DNA from 3 places in the Streptomyces sp. NBC_01217 genome. Region 2 is predicted to be linked to each of the others. Evidence: riboswitches for the same ligand, from Rfam matches in the RefSeq annotation. Region 2 holds a riboswitch; each other region holds the start of a gene.

Region 1 (4,864 bases), 6.5 Mb from region 2:
CCGCACAGTTACGAGATCCTGCTGGTCCCCGGATTCGCCGAGGACGCCTCCGATGCCGCCGAGCCCGGCGACCCCATCCGCTCGGCGGTCGTGGCGGCGACGGGCGAGACAGGGGCATCGGGCTATCCCCGGTATTCGGGCGAAGGCATCGTGGCGGACATCGACCCGGCGACGCACACGGTCGAGGCCCTGCTGGTCGACGGCGCCGAGCTGGACTACGGCCTCTCGGTCCGGGTCAAGGAGACGAACGACGGGAGCGGCGCCGGGAGCAGCGAGGCAGGCTGAGGCCGTGCCGCCCGCGTCCGGCCACGGAAGAGGGGCCCGACCGGTCCGGTCGGGCCCCTCACCCTGCTCACGCGTGCGGCCCATGGGCCCGGCTCATGTGCGCGGAGCCTACTTCTGCTCGTTCTTCTGGTCCTCGATGGACTTGCGGACCTCGTCCATGTCCAGCTTCCTGGCCTGTCCGATGATGTCCTCCAGCGCCGCCTCCGGCAGCGCCCCGGGCTGGGCGAACACCGCCACATTGTCCCGGACGATCATCAGCGTGGGAATGGAACGGATCTCGAACGCCGCCGCCAGTTCCTGCTGCGCCTCCGTGTCGACCTTGGCGAAGACCAGGTCGTCGTGGCGCTCGGAGGCCGCGTCGTAGACCGGCGCGAACTGCCGGCACGGGCCGCACCAGGAAGCCCAGAAGTCGATCAGGACGAACCCGCTGTCGCTGACAACCTGATCGAAGTTTTCCTTGGTGAGCTCAACGGTGCTCATGCTCTGCTACCTCTTCCTCTGCTGCCCGCTCGGTTCTGTCCGACACAACGGTGACGGAACTTGCGCTATTCCGCCTGCCCATGTGGCCGTCGCGCACACCCACGACCAGACTGTCTCCCATGACTGATGCTTCCTTGAACACCGAATACGACGTCGTGGTGATCGGAGCGGGTCCGGTGGGTGAGAACGTCGCCGACCGGGCGCGTGCCGCCGGGCTGAGCACGGCGGTCGTCGAGGCGGAACTCATCGGCGGCGAGTGCTCGTACTGGGCCTGCATGCCCAGCAAGGCCCTGCTGCGCCCCGTCGTCGCCCGTGCGGACGCCCGCCGCCTGCCCGGCCTCAGCGACGCCGTGCAGGGACCGCTGGACACGAAAGCGGTCCTCGCCCGCCGAGACGCCTTCGCCTCGAACTGGAAGGACGACGGACAGGCCGCCTGGGTGGAGGGCATCGGGGCGGACATCTACCGGGGCCAGGGCCGGATCACCGGGGTGAGGACGGCCTCGGTCACCGCCCCCGACGGCACGGAACACCGGCTCACCGCCCGGCACGCCATCGCCGTCTGCACCGGCAGCCGCGCCGTCGTCCCCAATCTGCCCGGCGTCGAGGGGGCTCACCCCTGGACCAGCCGGGAGGCGACGAGCGCCAAGGAGGTGCCCGGCCGCCTCGTGATCGTCGGAGGCGGGGTCGTCGGGGTGGAGATGGCCACCGTCTGGCAGGCCCTCGGCGCCCGGGTGACGATGCTGATCCGCGGCAAGGGGCTCCTACCCAAGATGGAACCCTTCGCGGGCGAGCTGGTCGCCGAGGCCCTGGCGGAGGGCGGCGCCGACATCCGTACCGGAGTCTCGGCGACCTCCGTACGGCGTACCGCCCCGGACGGCCCGGTCACCGTGGAGCTGGACAACGGCGAACGCGTCGAGGCCGACGAGATCCTCTTCGCCACCGGCCGCGCCCCGCGCACCGACGACCTCGGCCTGGAAACGGTGGGCCTGACACCCGGCTCCTGGCTCACCGTCGACGACAGCTGCCGCGTCGACGGCACCACCTGGCTCTACGCGATCGGCGACGTCAACCACCGGGCGCTCCTCACCCACCAGGGCAAGTACCAGGCGCGCATCGCGGGCGCCGCGATCGCCGCCCGCGCCGCGGGCGTCCCGCTGCTGGAGACCGAGCGCTGGGGCGCCCACGCGGCCACCGCCGACCACGCGGCCGTCCCCCAGGTCGTCTTCACCGACCCCGAGGCCGGCGCGGTCGGACTCACCCTCGCCGAGGCCGAGGAGGCCGGCCACCGGGTGCGCGCCGTCGACTACGACCTCGCGGCGGTGGCGGGCTCCGGCCTGTACGCGGACGGCTACCGCGGCCGCGCCCGGATGGTCGTGGACCTCGACCGGGAGATCCTGCTCGGCGTCACCTTCGTCGGACCCGGCATCGGCGAGCTGGTGCACTCGGCGACGGTCGCGGTCGCGGGCGAGGTCCCCATCGACCGGCTGTGGCACGCCGTCCCCGCGTATCCGACGATCAGCGAGATCTGGCTGCGTCTGCTGGAGACGTACCGGGACGCGTAGGCACCGGCCCGCCCGTCTCCGGCAGGTCCCCGGGCGGGGCGGCATCCGTACCGACCGTGACGACGGCCGCGAGCAGCGACTTCGTGTACGGGTGCCGCGGCGCGCCGAACACCTCCTCGGCCGTCCCCTCCTCCACCACCTCCGCGTCCGAGTGCCGGCTCGTCGAGCTGCACCCACCGGGCACCGGCCGCACGCAGATCGGCCAGCACCTCGGCGTACACCGGCAGCAGCCGGTCGAGCAGCGTCAACGGCTCGAAAACGGCGGCGACCCCCGGAGCCGGCTTGGCCAGCAGCAGATACGTCACCGGCCCGACGAGCACCGGCCGGGGGCTGAGCCCGAGGGCCAGAGCCTCCTCGAACTCCGTGACCTGCTTGGCGGAGTCGGCGGCGAACACGGTGTCGGGGCCGAGCGCCGGCACCAGATAGTGGTAGTTCGTGTCGAACCACTTGGTCATTTCGAGCGGCGCGACATCCTGCGTACCGCGCGCCATCGCGAAGTAGCCGTCCAGGCCGTGGGCGGTGACGGCTTCGCGATGCCTGGCCGGTACGGCACCGACCATCACGCTGGTGTCCAGCACATGGTCGTAGTACGAGAAGTCGCCGGTCGGGACCTCCTGGATGCCGTCGGCGGTGAGCCGGCGCCAGTTGGTGCGGCGGAGGTCTGCGGCGGTCTTCCGGAGGTCGGCCGCGGTGACACGGCCCTTCCAGTACCCCTCGACGGCCCTCTTCAGCTCCCGGTCGCCGCCTTGGCGGGGATAGCCGTACACGGTGGCCCGGGCTGCCGCGGCTGCGGACTTGCTGGTCACGGAACTCTCCTTCGCGAGCGTGTGTCCTGATACGACCCCGGGACGGATCGAAGGCGCGAAGGGATGACGGACCGGGCGCGGCCGCGACGCCGCACCGGCGCGCATGCCCTGCCCGATATGTACGCCGACCCGCCCACGAGGTCACCGGAATCACCTTGTGCGTCCGACGCGCACGGGCAGTGGCAGGTCTTCGGACTCGCGGGCACTTCTCGCGTACGGGACACGAGACACCTACTGGCCGTCGCTTCCCGGAACCCGTATCGGGTCCAGTGCTTGATGACGGCGGTCGTTCCCACTCACCGCTGCGGGGCAGTCCCGGATTCCCACCGGGTTCCCTCTTACGACGCGCCTGCCTGGCGGACAGGGCGAACCAGCTGCACCACCACCCTAGGCGCTGACCAGCGGTTCCGGCACCTCAGTTGGGCATGCCGTGAGCTACTACGGACGCCGTGGGTTGCCCTGGGCGGCGGACAGCGGCCGGCCACAGCGCAGGTTCCACCGCCCGGACCGGCCGCTGAGCCCTGTCAGCGTCAGCGGGGCGACGTCCAGGCGCCAGAACGCCTCCGCAGGCAGCGCCAGTGCCCGTACGATCACCGCCCGCACCACCGCGGGCTCGACGACCCCCAGCACACGGCCGCCCCCGTCGCCGTACGGGGCCCCCGCGGACTCCAGCCAGCGGCCCACCCGCGCACAGAACTCCAGCAGTGATTCGCCGCCGTGCGGAGCAGCCGAAGGATCGGTCAGCCAGGCCGATACCGCCTCCGGCTCGTTTCCGCTCACCGTCGCCAGCCGCTGCCCGCTCCACCGGCCCATGTCCCAGTCCCGGAGCCCGGGTTCGGGCTCGGCGCGCAAGCCCAGCGCATCGGCGGTCCCGGTGCAGCGCCCGGACGGCCCGCGCACATGGCGGTCGGCCGCGGGCACTTCCGGTGCGGCGGCCCGGGCCTGTCGCACGCCGGCGGCGTCGAGCGGCGCGTCACCGCCGAAGCGGGCCTCGCGCAAGGCGGCGTCGAGCGCCGGTGAGATCAACATCACCTGTACCGTCATGACCGGGTCAACTCCTTGAACTGTGGCCCCACACGTGCGCCCACCATGGCATCCGAGCACTTCGGCCCGGCCGAAGGGGCCATGGCCCTGCCTGCTTCCAGGCGGTATCGTCGCGACGAACATGACGAAGGTGTGACGGAAGTCCGGTGAGAACCCGGCACGGTCGCGCCACTGTGAACCCGTACCCCTACGGGAAGTCAGACCCGGCACCTTCGTCTCAGGCACCACGAACGGGACGCGTGTTCCCCCAGGAGGTTCTGCCATGGCACAGATTGCTGCCCCCGCCACCGCCGCACCGGCGATCACCCCCATCTCCCTGAAGGCCATCGCCCCTTGGGCGGTCTTCTTCGGCATCCTCATGCTCGTACTGCTGTACTTCGTCGGCGCCGAGCAGGGCGCCACCGCGGTCATCTCCGGCGAAGGTGTCCACGAGTGGGTCCACGACGGCCGCCACCTCCTCGGTTTCCCCTGCCACTGACGTACCGTCCGATCCAGGGGAAAACCTCATGAACTCCATTTCTGTCAGAGCCCTGCTCGTTCGCGGCATGCTGGCGGGCCTTGTCGCGGGCGCGCTCGCCCTCGTGGTCGCCTACTTCCTCGGCGAGTCCCGGGTGGACGCGGCCATCGCGCTCGAAGAGGCGCACAGCCATGACCACGGTGGCGGCGAGGAACTCGTCAGCCGCACCA
Region 2 (4,864 bases):
GACCGGAGGGACCTCGGGAACCAGGGTGGAGACGGCCGTGGCGTGCACCGCGTGGGTGTGCACGACGGCGGCCGCGTCGCTGTTCCGGTAGACCGCGAGATGGAGCGGGAGTTCACTGGTCGGGGCCAGTTCGCCGAGGACGCGGTTGCCTTCCAGATCGACGCCGACGACGTCCTCGGGGCCCAGCCGGTCGTAGGGCACTCCGCTCGGGGTGACCAGGACCGTCCCGCCGACCCGTGCCGACACGTTGCCGGAGGTCCCGACGACGAGGCCGTCCGCCGCCGTCCTGCGGGCGGTGGTGACGACACCGTCCCAGGCCCGTCCGATCGCGTCCCGCTGCTGCTCGCTCATGCGGAGATCCTGTCAGCCCGGGGGCGAACGGGCCTGCGGCCGGGTGGAGAAGGTCACAAACCGGAGAAGTTCTCACAAGGGTGACGGTGGGGCGAATCGGGCCCGGCAGGGCCCTGCGTCCGGCCCCTGCGGCCCCGCGGAGGACAAGCGGAATGCCCTGACTCCACTGAGAGACACCACAGCGCCCTGCTCAGTTCATCTTCCGTTCACTCAGGTTGCCTACGGTCCACCTGCCAATGACGTCGAACGATTGCCTGGGTAAATGGAACACATCACGCTGCTCCTCGCGATTGTGATCGTGACAGCTCTAGTGTTCGATTTCACGAACGGTTTCCATGACACCGCCAACGCGATGGCGACCACCATCTCGACCGGCGCTCTCAGACCGAAGACAGCGGTGGCCATGTCCGCCGTTCTCAACCTCGTCGGCGCGTTCCTGTCCGTGGAGGTCGCCAAGACGATCTCCGGCGGGATCATCAACGAGGACGGGCTGCGGACAGAAGTCATCTTCGCGGCACTCGTCGGCGCCATCCTCTGGAATCTGCTGACCTGGCTGGTCGGACTGCCGTCCAGCTCCTCGCACGCCCTGTTCGGCGGTCTGATCGGTGCCGCGGTGATGTCGGCGGGCTGGTCGTCGGTCAACGGCGGCACCGTGGTCACCAAGGTGCTGCTCCCCGCGGTCGCCGCCCCCCTCGTCGCCGGTCTGGCCGCTCTGCTGGCCACCAGGCTGACGTACCGGATCGGCGGGAAGATCCGTAACGACGCCCAGGAGAAGGCCACCGCCAAGGGCTACCGCGCCGGTCAGATCGCCTCGGCCGGACTGGTCTCCCTCGCCCACGGCACCAACGACGCACAGAAGACCATGGGCATCATCACCCTCGCCCTGGTCACCGGCGGCGTCCTGCGCCCCGGCTCCAACCCGCCGGTCTGGGTCATCGTCTGCGCCGGTACGGCCATCGCACTCGGCACCTACCTGGGCGGCTGGCGCATCATCCGCACCATGGGCAGCGGCCTCACCGACCTCCGGCCGCCGCAGGGCTTCGCCGCCCAGACCAGCGCGGCCACGGTCATCCTGGCCTCCTCGCACCTCGGCTTCTCCCTCTCCACCACCCAGTCCTGCTCCGGCGCCGTGATGGGCGCGGGCCTCGGCCGCCAGGGCGGTGTGGTCCGCTGGTCCACCGCCACCCGGATGTTCGTCGCCTGGGGTCTGACCCTGCCGGCCGCGGGTCTGGTCGGCGCGGGCGCGGAGCTCCTCACCAAGCAGGGCACCTGGGGTGTCGTCGTCGTCGCGGCGCTGCTGATCGCGGGCTCCGGGTCGATCTGGATGGTGTCGCGCCGCAAGCCCGTCGGCCACGGCGATGTCGCGCCGGTGGACGCCGGGGCCGAGCCCGCGGGCGTCGTCACCACGGCCATCGCCGCCGTCAGCCCGCCGCCCACCGTGGCCCAGGCGACGGCCCAGGACCTCAAGACCACCATTCCGGCCCCGGCCGGAACCACCCAGGACCCGGCGCGACCCGCCACCGTCTAGGCCAGCCGCCTGCCGTCCGGGCCGGCCGTCTTAAGGAATCAGCATGAAAATCGACTGGGCAGCTCTCGGCTCCGTCTTCGGCGTCTCCCTCGCCGTCACCGTCGCGCTGGTGGGTCTCTTCACCCTGGGCATCGTCGGTCTCTCCAAGCAGCCCGAACCCGCGGCGCAGGGCGGCTCCGGCGGCTCGCTGCTGCTGGCCCGCGCCGGCGCGTACGTCTGCTTCGCGCTGTGCGCTGCGGCGGTCACGTACGGCATCTATCTGATCGTCGCCTGAGCCCTCCCCCGCGCACTCACCCCCAACGGGCCGGACACACCTCGTGTGTCCGGCCCGTTGGGCTGTGCCCGGCCCGATGTGGGGCTCAGCACACTGTCCAGCCGCAGGTCAACGGCAAGTTGACGGGCGTTCGCGGAGCGTGGTGGACTGCCGGAGCCGAATACGGCGACAGCAGAGGAAGCCGGTGCGAATCCGGCGCGGTCCCGCCACTGTCACCGGGGAGCAGTCCCCCACACCGGAAGTCACGGCTCGCGCGAGCGGGCTGGAAGGCCGGGGGAACTGCGGATCCGGGAGCCAGGAGACTCTCGTCGCCGGTCACGTCGAACCAGGGCGCGGACCCTGAGTGAGGACATATCGCCATGCCTGGCAGCCGTGCGTCCATTGCTGTGGCGCTCTCGACGAGAGCCGCCCGTACGAAGGTCCTTCGAGGCGTAACGAGCGGTTGAGCCGTGCGTGCCGACCGCATTTTCGCGTACGGCGCCACGGCCGGTCTGATCGGCGACCTGCTGCTCGGTGACCCCCGCAGGGGGCACCCGGTCGCCGCTTTCGGGCGGGCCGCTGCGGGCGTCGAGCGCCGCCTGTACCGCGACCACCGCGGGTGGGGCGCGCTGCACACACTCGTCTGCGCCGGAGGCGCCGCGGGTGGTGCCGCGCTGCTCGCCCGTGCCGTACGCCGTCACCCCGCCGCTTCCGTCGCACTGACCGCGGCCGCCACCTGGTCCGTCGTCGGCGGTACGTCGCTGGGGCGTGAGGCCCGTGCCATCGGCGAGGCCCTGGCCGCCTGCGACATCGAGCGCGCCCGCGAGCGGCTGCCGCATCTGTGCGGGCGCGACCCCCACTCCCTCGACGGGCCGCAGATCGCCCGTGCCGTGGTGGAGTCCGTGGCCGAGAACACCTCGGACGCGGTGGTCGGCGCCCTGGTGTGGGGCGCGCTGGCCGGTGTGCCCGGGCTCATCGGCTTCCGGGCCGCCAACACCCTCGACGCCATGGTCGGCCACAAGTCGCAGCGTCACCGGCGCTACGGCTGGGCCTCGGCCCGCCTCGACGACCTCGCGGGCTGGCCGGGGGCCCGGCTCACCGCCCTGCTCGCCGTGGCCGCCGGGGGGCAGCCGCGTGGAGCGGTACGGGCCTGGCGGGCCGACGCGGCGAAGCATCCGAGCCCCAACGCGGGCCCGGTGGAGGCCTCGTTCGCGGGTGCGCTCGGCGTACGGCTCGGCGGGACGCTGGCGTACGGCGGCCGGGTCGAGCACCGCCCCGTGCTGGGCGGGGAGACGGGCCGGGCGGTGGGGACCGAGGACATCGAACGCGCGGTACGGCTGTCGCGCCGGGTGAGTGCGCTGGCCCTCGGCGTGTGTGTGGCGGGACGGCTGGGTGCCGGCCTCGTCGCACGCCGGATCGCGGGACAGCGGGTCGCGGGACACCTGGTCACAGAACACCGAGTCGCAGGACGGAGACGGACATGAGCGGCGGGCTGCTGGTCGCCGGAACCACCTCGGACGCGGGCAAGAGCGTCGTCACGGCGGGTATCTGCCGCTGGCTCGTGCGCCGGGGCGTGAAGGTGGCGCCCTTCAAGGCGCAGAACATGTCGCTGAATTCGTTCGTCACCCGCGAGGGCGCCGAGATCGGGCGCGCCCAGGCCATGCAGGCCCAGGCCGCCCGGGTGGAGCCGACCGCGCTGATGAACCCGGTCCTGCTCAAGCCCGGCGGCGACCGCTCCAGCCAGGTCGTCCTGATGGGCAGACCGGTCGGCGAGATGAGCGCACGCGGCTACCACGGGGGCAGGCAGGAAGCGCTTCTCTCCACGGTCGTGGACTGTCTGGAGCAGCTTCGGGGCACATATGACGCAGTGATCTGCGAGGGCGCGGGCAGTCCGGCCGAGATCAATCTGCGGCGCACGGACATCGTGAACATGGGCATCGCGCGGGCGGCGCGCTTCCCGGTGGTGGTCGTCGGCGACATCGACCGCGGTGGCGTCTTCGCCTCGTTCTTCGGTACGACGGCGCTGCTCGACGCCGAGGACCAGTCGCTGATCGCGGGCTACCTCGTCAACAAGTTCCGCGGCGATGTGTCGCTGCTCGAACCGGGCCTGGAGATGCTGCGCGGGCTCACCGGGCGCCGGACGTACGGGGTGCTGCCCTTCGCCCACGGCCTCGGCATCGACGAGGAGGACGGGCTGCGGGTCTCGCTGCGCGGCGCCGTACGCGAATCGGTCGTCGCGCCGCCGCACGGCGAGGACGTGCTGCGCGTCGCGGTGTGCGCCGTGCCCCTGATGTCGAACTTCACCGATGTGGACGCGCTGGCCGCCGAACCGGGCGTCGTCGTCCGGTTCGTGGACCGCGCGGAGGAACTGGCCGACGCCGACCTCGTCATCGTCCCGGGCACCCGCGGCACCGTGCGGGCGCTGGCCTGGCTGCGCGAGCGCGGCCTCGCCGACGCACTGGTGCGGCGCGCCGCCGAGGGCCGGCCGGTCCTCGGCATCTGCGGCGGCTTCCAGATCCTCGGCGAACACATCGAGGACGAGGTCGAGTCCGGGGCCGGGCACGTCGAAGGACTCGGCCTGCTGCCCGTACGCATCCGCTTCGACCGCGAGAAGACCCTCGCCCGCCCCGTCGGCGAGGCGCTCGGCGCCCCCGTCGAGGGGTACGAGATCCACCACGGCGTCGCGGACGTACGCGGCGGCGAAGCCTTCTTCTCCGACGGCCGGGGACACG
Region 3 (4,864 bases), 4.0 Mb from region 2:
CCACGTCGGAGTGGAGGTCGACCTCCTCGACCGTCCAGGTGTTCTTGATCGCGTCGCGGTAGCGCTCGTAGAAGTCCGGGTAGCGCATGGGCCGCAGGGTCAGTTCGAAGCCCGGGTCGAGCAGGTTCTTGTCACTCATGATTACTGGCATGCCTCGCAGGACTCGGGGTTTTCGAGGGAGCAGGCGATCGCGTCCGCGTCGGGAGCCGATGCCTGCTGTACGGGAATGGAGGCGGCGGCCGCGGCCTGGCCGGATGCCGCGCGGGCGATCCGGGTCGCAGGGCGCGAACGCAGGTAGTACGTCGTCTTCAGCCCCTGCTTCCAGGCGTAGGCGTACATCGAGGAAAGCTTGCCGATCGTCGGCGTCTCCAGGAACAGGTTCAGCGACTGGCTCTGGTCGAGGAACGGCGTACGCGCCGCCGCCATGTCGATCAGACCGCGCTGCGGGATCTCCCACGCCGTGCGGTACAACGCCCGTACGTCCTCCGGGATCCAGGCGAACCCCTGCACCGAGCCGCTCGCCTCGCGCAGTGCCTCACGGGTCCGTGCGTCCCACACGCCGAGCTTCTTCAGCTCGTCCACCAGATACGCGTTGACCTGGAGGAACTCACCGCTGAGCGTCTCGCGCTTGAAGAGGTTGGAGACCTGCGGCTCGATGCACTCGTACACACCCGCGATCGAGGCGATCGTCGCCGTCGGCGCGATGGCCAGCAGCAGCGAGTTGCGCATGCCGGTCTTCGCGACCCGGGCGCGCAGCGCGTCCCAGCGCTCCGGCCAGGTCAGCTCGGTGGCGTAGTGGTCGGGGTGCAGCACACCGCGGGCGGCGCGCGTCTGCGACCACGCGGGCAGCGGACCGGACCGCTCGGCGAGGTCGCAGGACGCCTCGTACGCGGCGAGCATGATCCGCTCGGAGATCTTCGTGGAGAGCGCGCGGGCCTCGGGGGAGTCGAAGGGCAGCCGCAGCTGGAAGAAGACGTCCTGGAGACCCATCGCACCCAGGCCGACCGGGCGCCACTTCGCATTGGAGCGGCCGGCCTGCTCGGTCGGGTAGAAGTTGATGTCGACGACCCGGTCGAGGAAGGTCACGGCGGTACGGACGGTCGCGTCCAGTCGCTCCCAGTCGATGCCACCGTCGGCGACGAACGCGCCGAGGTTGACCGAGCCCAGGTTGCAGACGGCCGTCTCGCCGTCGTCGGTGACTTCGAGGATCTCGGTGCACAGATTCGACGAGTGGACCACACGGCCCGGCTCGGCGGTCTGGTTCGCGGTCCGGTTGGAGGCGTCCTTGAAGGTCATCCAGCCCTGACCGGTCTGCGCGAGGGTCCGCATCATCCGGCCGTACAGCTCACGCGCCGGCATCGACTTGCGGGCCAGGCCCTTGGCCTCGGCGGCCCGGTACGCGGCGTCGAACTCGTCGCCCCACAGGTCGACCAGCTCGGGCACGTCGGCGGGCGAGAACAGCGACCAGTCGCCGTCCGCGTCGACCCGGCGCATGAACTCGTCCGGGATCCAGTGCGCCAGGTTGAGGTTGTGCGTACGCCGCTGGTCCTCACCCGTGTTGTCGCGCAGCTCCAGGAACTCCTCGATGTCCGCGTGCCAGGTCTCCAGGTAGACGGCGGCGGCGCCCTTGCGGCGGCCGCCCTGGTTCACCGCGGCGACCGAGGCGTCGAGCGTCTTCAGGAACGGCACGATGCCGTTGGAGTGCCCGTTGGTGCCACGGATCAGCGAACCGCGGGCGCGGATCCGGGAGTAGGAGAGGCCGATGCCGCCCGCGTGCTTGGAGAGCCGCGCCACCTGGTGGTAGCGGTCGTAGATCGAGTCGAGCTCGTCCAGCGGCGAGTCCAGCAGATAGCAGGAGGACATCTGCGGGTGCCGGGTGCCGGAGTTGAAGAGCGTGGGGGAGGAGGGGAGGTAGTCGAGGCGGCTCATCAGCCCGTACAGCGCCGCGACCTCGTCCAGGGCGCGCTCGGAGTCGTCCTCGGCGAGTCCGGCCGCGACGCGCAGCATGAAGTGCTGGGGCGTCTCGATGACCTGACGGGTGTGCGGGTGACGCAGCAGATAGCGGCTGTGCAGGGTCCGCAGCCCGAAGTAGCCGAAGCGGTCGTCGGCGCCGTCGGCGAGCGAAGCTTCCACCAGCGCGTCGAGGGCGGCCGCGTGCAGTACGACGAACTCGGCCGTACGGTCCGCGATCAGGCCCTCGCGGTGCCCGACGGCGACCGAGGCGGAGAAGGAGACCGCGCCCTGACCGGCAGCCTCGTCCGCGACGGAACGGGTCAGCAGTCTGGCGGCGAGCCGGGAGTAGGCGGGGTCCTCGGAGATCAGCCCCGCGGCGGCCTCGGTGGCCAGCGCGCGCAACTCCGCCTCGTCCGAACGGGCGTTGCGGCCGCGCAGCGCGGCGGCGGCGACGCGACCGGGGTCGGTGTCGGGCAGATCGACGGTGAGGTCGGTCAGGGTCCGCAGCAGTGCGGTCCCCGGTCCGTCGTGTGCGGTTGCCTCGGACTCGGCCGCTTCGGACACGGCGACTGAAGCCGGATCGACTGGCGCGATGGTCACGTGGTGCTCTCCCTCGCTCGGCTCGGGGCCGGCGGGAGGCGGGGCAGCCGGGCAGAGGCGGGCCCGCGTCGGGGCAGCACTCCGTACGGCGTCCACCGGCCCATCCGCGAGGCCCGGACGTCTGGCATCCGGTTCGGTCGAGCCGGATGCGCTGTCGGCAGGTCCTCGGACTTCCTGAGGGTGTGCAAAAGCACACCGAATACACCGTTGCGGGACAGTTCCGGATTCGCACCGGATTTCCCTGCGGCGACAGCGAGCACGAGCATACATGTGGGGGCCGCTGGATGAAGACGCCCCCACATGTTGTGTCGTGTCCCGTCGGCCGGGCCCGAGGGACAAGCCGTGCCATCCCCTCTCGGAGCAGACGAACGGCCCGTCGCGCCCCGCTGAACGGGGCTCGACGGGCCGCTGCCGGACCGTGGGAAGGGCCGTCAGTGGCCGCCTCCCGGCGCCCCCGCCGTGGCCGGCGGGAGCTCCACCTGGACGCCCGGGTCGCCCGCGTCGGCCGTGTAGTCGGACGGGGAGGTCTCGTCGATCCCGACGGGTGCCTTCACGGCGTTCAGGACGAAGGTCAGCACCACCGTCACCACCACGTTCAGCACGAACGCGGTCAGACCGATGTAGCCGATCTCACCGATGCCCGGGATCGCCTTGGACGAGCCGCCGAAGTGCGCCTGGGTCGGGCTGGCGACCCCGTACGCGGCCAACGTCCCGTACACCATGCCGACCGCCCAGCCCGCGAGCAGCGCCCAGCGGTGGAACCAGCGGGTGAACAGGCCGCCCACCAACGCCGGGAACGTCTGCAGGATCCAGATCCCGCCGAGCAGCTGGAAGTTGATCGCGACCGTCTTGTCCATGGTGAGGACGAAGGCGAGCGCACCGACCTTAACCAGCAGCGACACCAGCTTGGAGACCTTGGTCTCCTGCTCCGGGGTCGCGTCCGGCTTCAGGAAGTCCTTGTAGATGTTGCGGGTGAAGAGGTTCGCCGCGGCGATCGACATGATCGCGGCGGGCACCAGCGCGCCGATGCCGATGGCGGCGAACGCGACGCCCGCGAACCAGTCCGGGAACATGTTCTCGAACAGCTGGGGGATGGCCAACTGCCCGTTGTCCACCTTGATCCCGGCGGCGATCGCCATGAAGCCGAGCAGCGCAAGCAGGCCCAGCATCAGCGAGTACAGCGGCAGGATCGTGGTGTTGCGCCGGATCACATTGCGGCTGCGGCTGGAGAGCGTGGCCGTGATCGAGTGCGGGTACATGAAGAGCGCCAGCGCCGAGCCCAGTGCCAGGGTGGCGTACGTCCACTGGCCCGCCGCCCCGGGCGCGAGGCCTGCCACCGGTTTGCCGGCTGCCTCGTTGACGGCGGAGAACTTCTCGCTCGCCCCGGCGAAGATGTCGTCGAAGCCGCCGAGTTTGATCGGGATGTAGATGATCGCCACCGCGATGACCAGGTAGATCAGCCCGTCCTTGACGAACGCGATCAGCGCGGGCGCCCGCAGGCCGGACGAGTAGGTGTACGCGGCGAGCACCGCGAACGCGATCAGCAGCGGCAGGTCCTTGATGAACCAGTTGGTGTTCTCGCCACCGCCGACGCCCATCACGTCCAGCACCGCCTGGATGCCGACGAGCTGGAGCGCGATGTACGGCATCGTGGCGAGGATGCCCGTGACGGCGACCGCCAGCGAGAGCCCCTTCGAGCCGAAGCGCCCGCGTACGAAGTCCGAGGTGGTCACGTACCCGTGCTTGTGCGAGACCGACCACAGCCGCGGCAGGAACGTGAAGATCAGCGGGTACACCAGGATGGTGTACGGCACGGCGAAGAATCCGGCCGCGCCCGCCGCGTAGATCGCCGCGGGAACGGCGACGAAGGTGTACGCGGTGTACAGGTCGCCGCCGAGCAGGAACCAGGTGACCCAGGTCCCGAACGACCGTCCGCCCAGACCCCATTCGTCGAGGCTGGCGTTCTCGGCCTTGCGCCAGCGCGCCGCCAGGAAGCCCATGACCGTGACGGCCAGGAAGAAGAAGATGAAGACGCCGAGTGCGACGCCGTTCACGCCGTCCTTCATGCCGACGCACCCCCCTTGCGGGCGCGCTGGTCACGCTGCCACAGCTTGTACGCGACGACCGTGAGCGCGGTGGAGAGCAGCACCCAGAGCATCTGGTACCAGTAGAAGAACGGGATTCCGATGAAGGTGGGGTCCACCTTCGCGTACGAACTCACCCAGAGCATCGCCACGAACGGCGCGATGAGACAGAGGGCGATGACCACTCGCACGGGTGTGACCGTGGGTGGTTTTCCTTCTGGGTCCGA

The links. Region 2 has a riboswitch for cobalamin ahead of OG507_RS08995 (cobalamin biosynthesis protein). Riboswitches for the same ligand answer to the same signal wherever they lie in the genome.
Region 1: another riboswitch for cobalamin. It lies ahead of OG507_RS38080 (5-methyltetrahydropteroyltriglutamate--homocysteine S-methyltransferase); the one in region 2 lies ahead of OG507_RS08995 (cobalamin biosynthesis protein).
Region 3: another riboswitch for cobalamin. It lies ahead of OG507_RS27105 (ribonucleoside-diphosphate reductase subunit alpha); the one in region 2 lies ahead of OG507_RS08995 (cobalamin biosynthesis protein).

The regions. Positions count from the first base shown of each region.
Region 1 is NZ_CP108538.1:8,530,105-8,534,968, forward strand. It holds gene OG507_RS38060 (hypothetical protein) at 1-285, shown strand, start outside; gene trxA (thioredoxin) at 394-765, opposite strand; gene OG507_RS38070 (dihydrolipoyl dehydrogenase family protein) at 885-2,327, shown strand; gene OG507_RS38075 (ABC transporter ATP-binding protein) at 2,281-2,520, opposite strand; partial or broken gene OG507_RS38080 (5-methyltetrahydropteroyltriglutamate--homocysteine S-methyltransferase) at 2,477-3,133, opposite strand; cobalamin riboswitch at 3,314-3,506, opposite strand; gene OG507_RS38085 (histidine phosphatase family protein) at 3,572-4,177, opposite strand; gene OG507_RS38090 (CbtB domain-containing protein) at 4,440-4,655, shown strand; gene OG507_RS38095 (CbtA family protein) at 4,684-4,864, shown strand, end outside.
Region 2 is NZ_CP108538.1:2,063,305-2,068,168, forward strand. It holds gene OG507_RS08980 (class II aldolase/adducin family protein) at 1-351, opposite strand, end outside; gene OG507_RS08985 (inorganic phosphate transporter) at 614-1,879, shown strand; gene OG507_RS08990 (hypothetical protein) at 1,923-2,153, shown strand; cobalamin riboswitch at 2,329-2,457, shown strand; gene OG507_RS08995 (cobalamin biosynthesis protein) at 2,603-3,616, shown strand; gene OG507_RS09000 (cobyric acid synthase) at 3,613-4,864, shown strand, end outside.
Region 3 is NZ_CP108538.1:6,034,975-6,039,838, forward strand. It holds gene OG507_RS27100 (ribonucleotide-diphosphate reductase subunit beta) at 1-151, opposite strand, end outside; gene OG507_RS27105 (ribonucleoside-diphosphate reductase subunit alpha) at 142-2,553, opposite strand; adenosylcobalamin-variant (AdoCbl-variant) riboswitch at 2,705-2,806, opposite strand; gene mctP (monocarboxylate uptake permease MctP) at 2,985-4,619, opposite strand; gene OG507_RS27115 (DUF3311 domain-containing protein) at 4,616-4,864, opposite strand, start outside.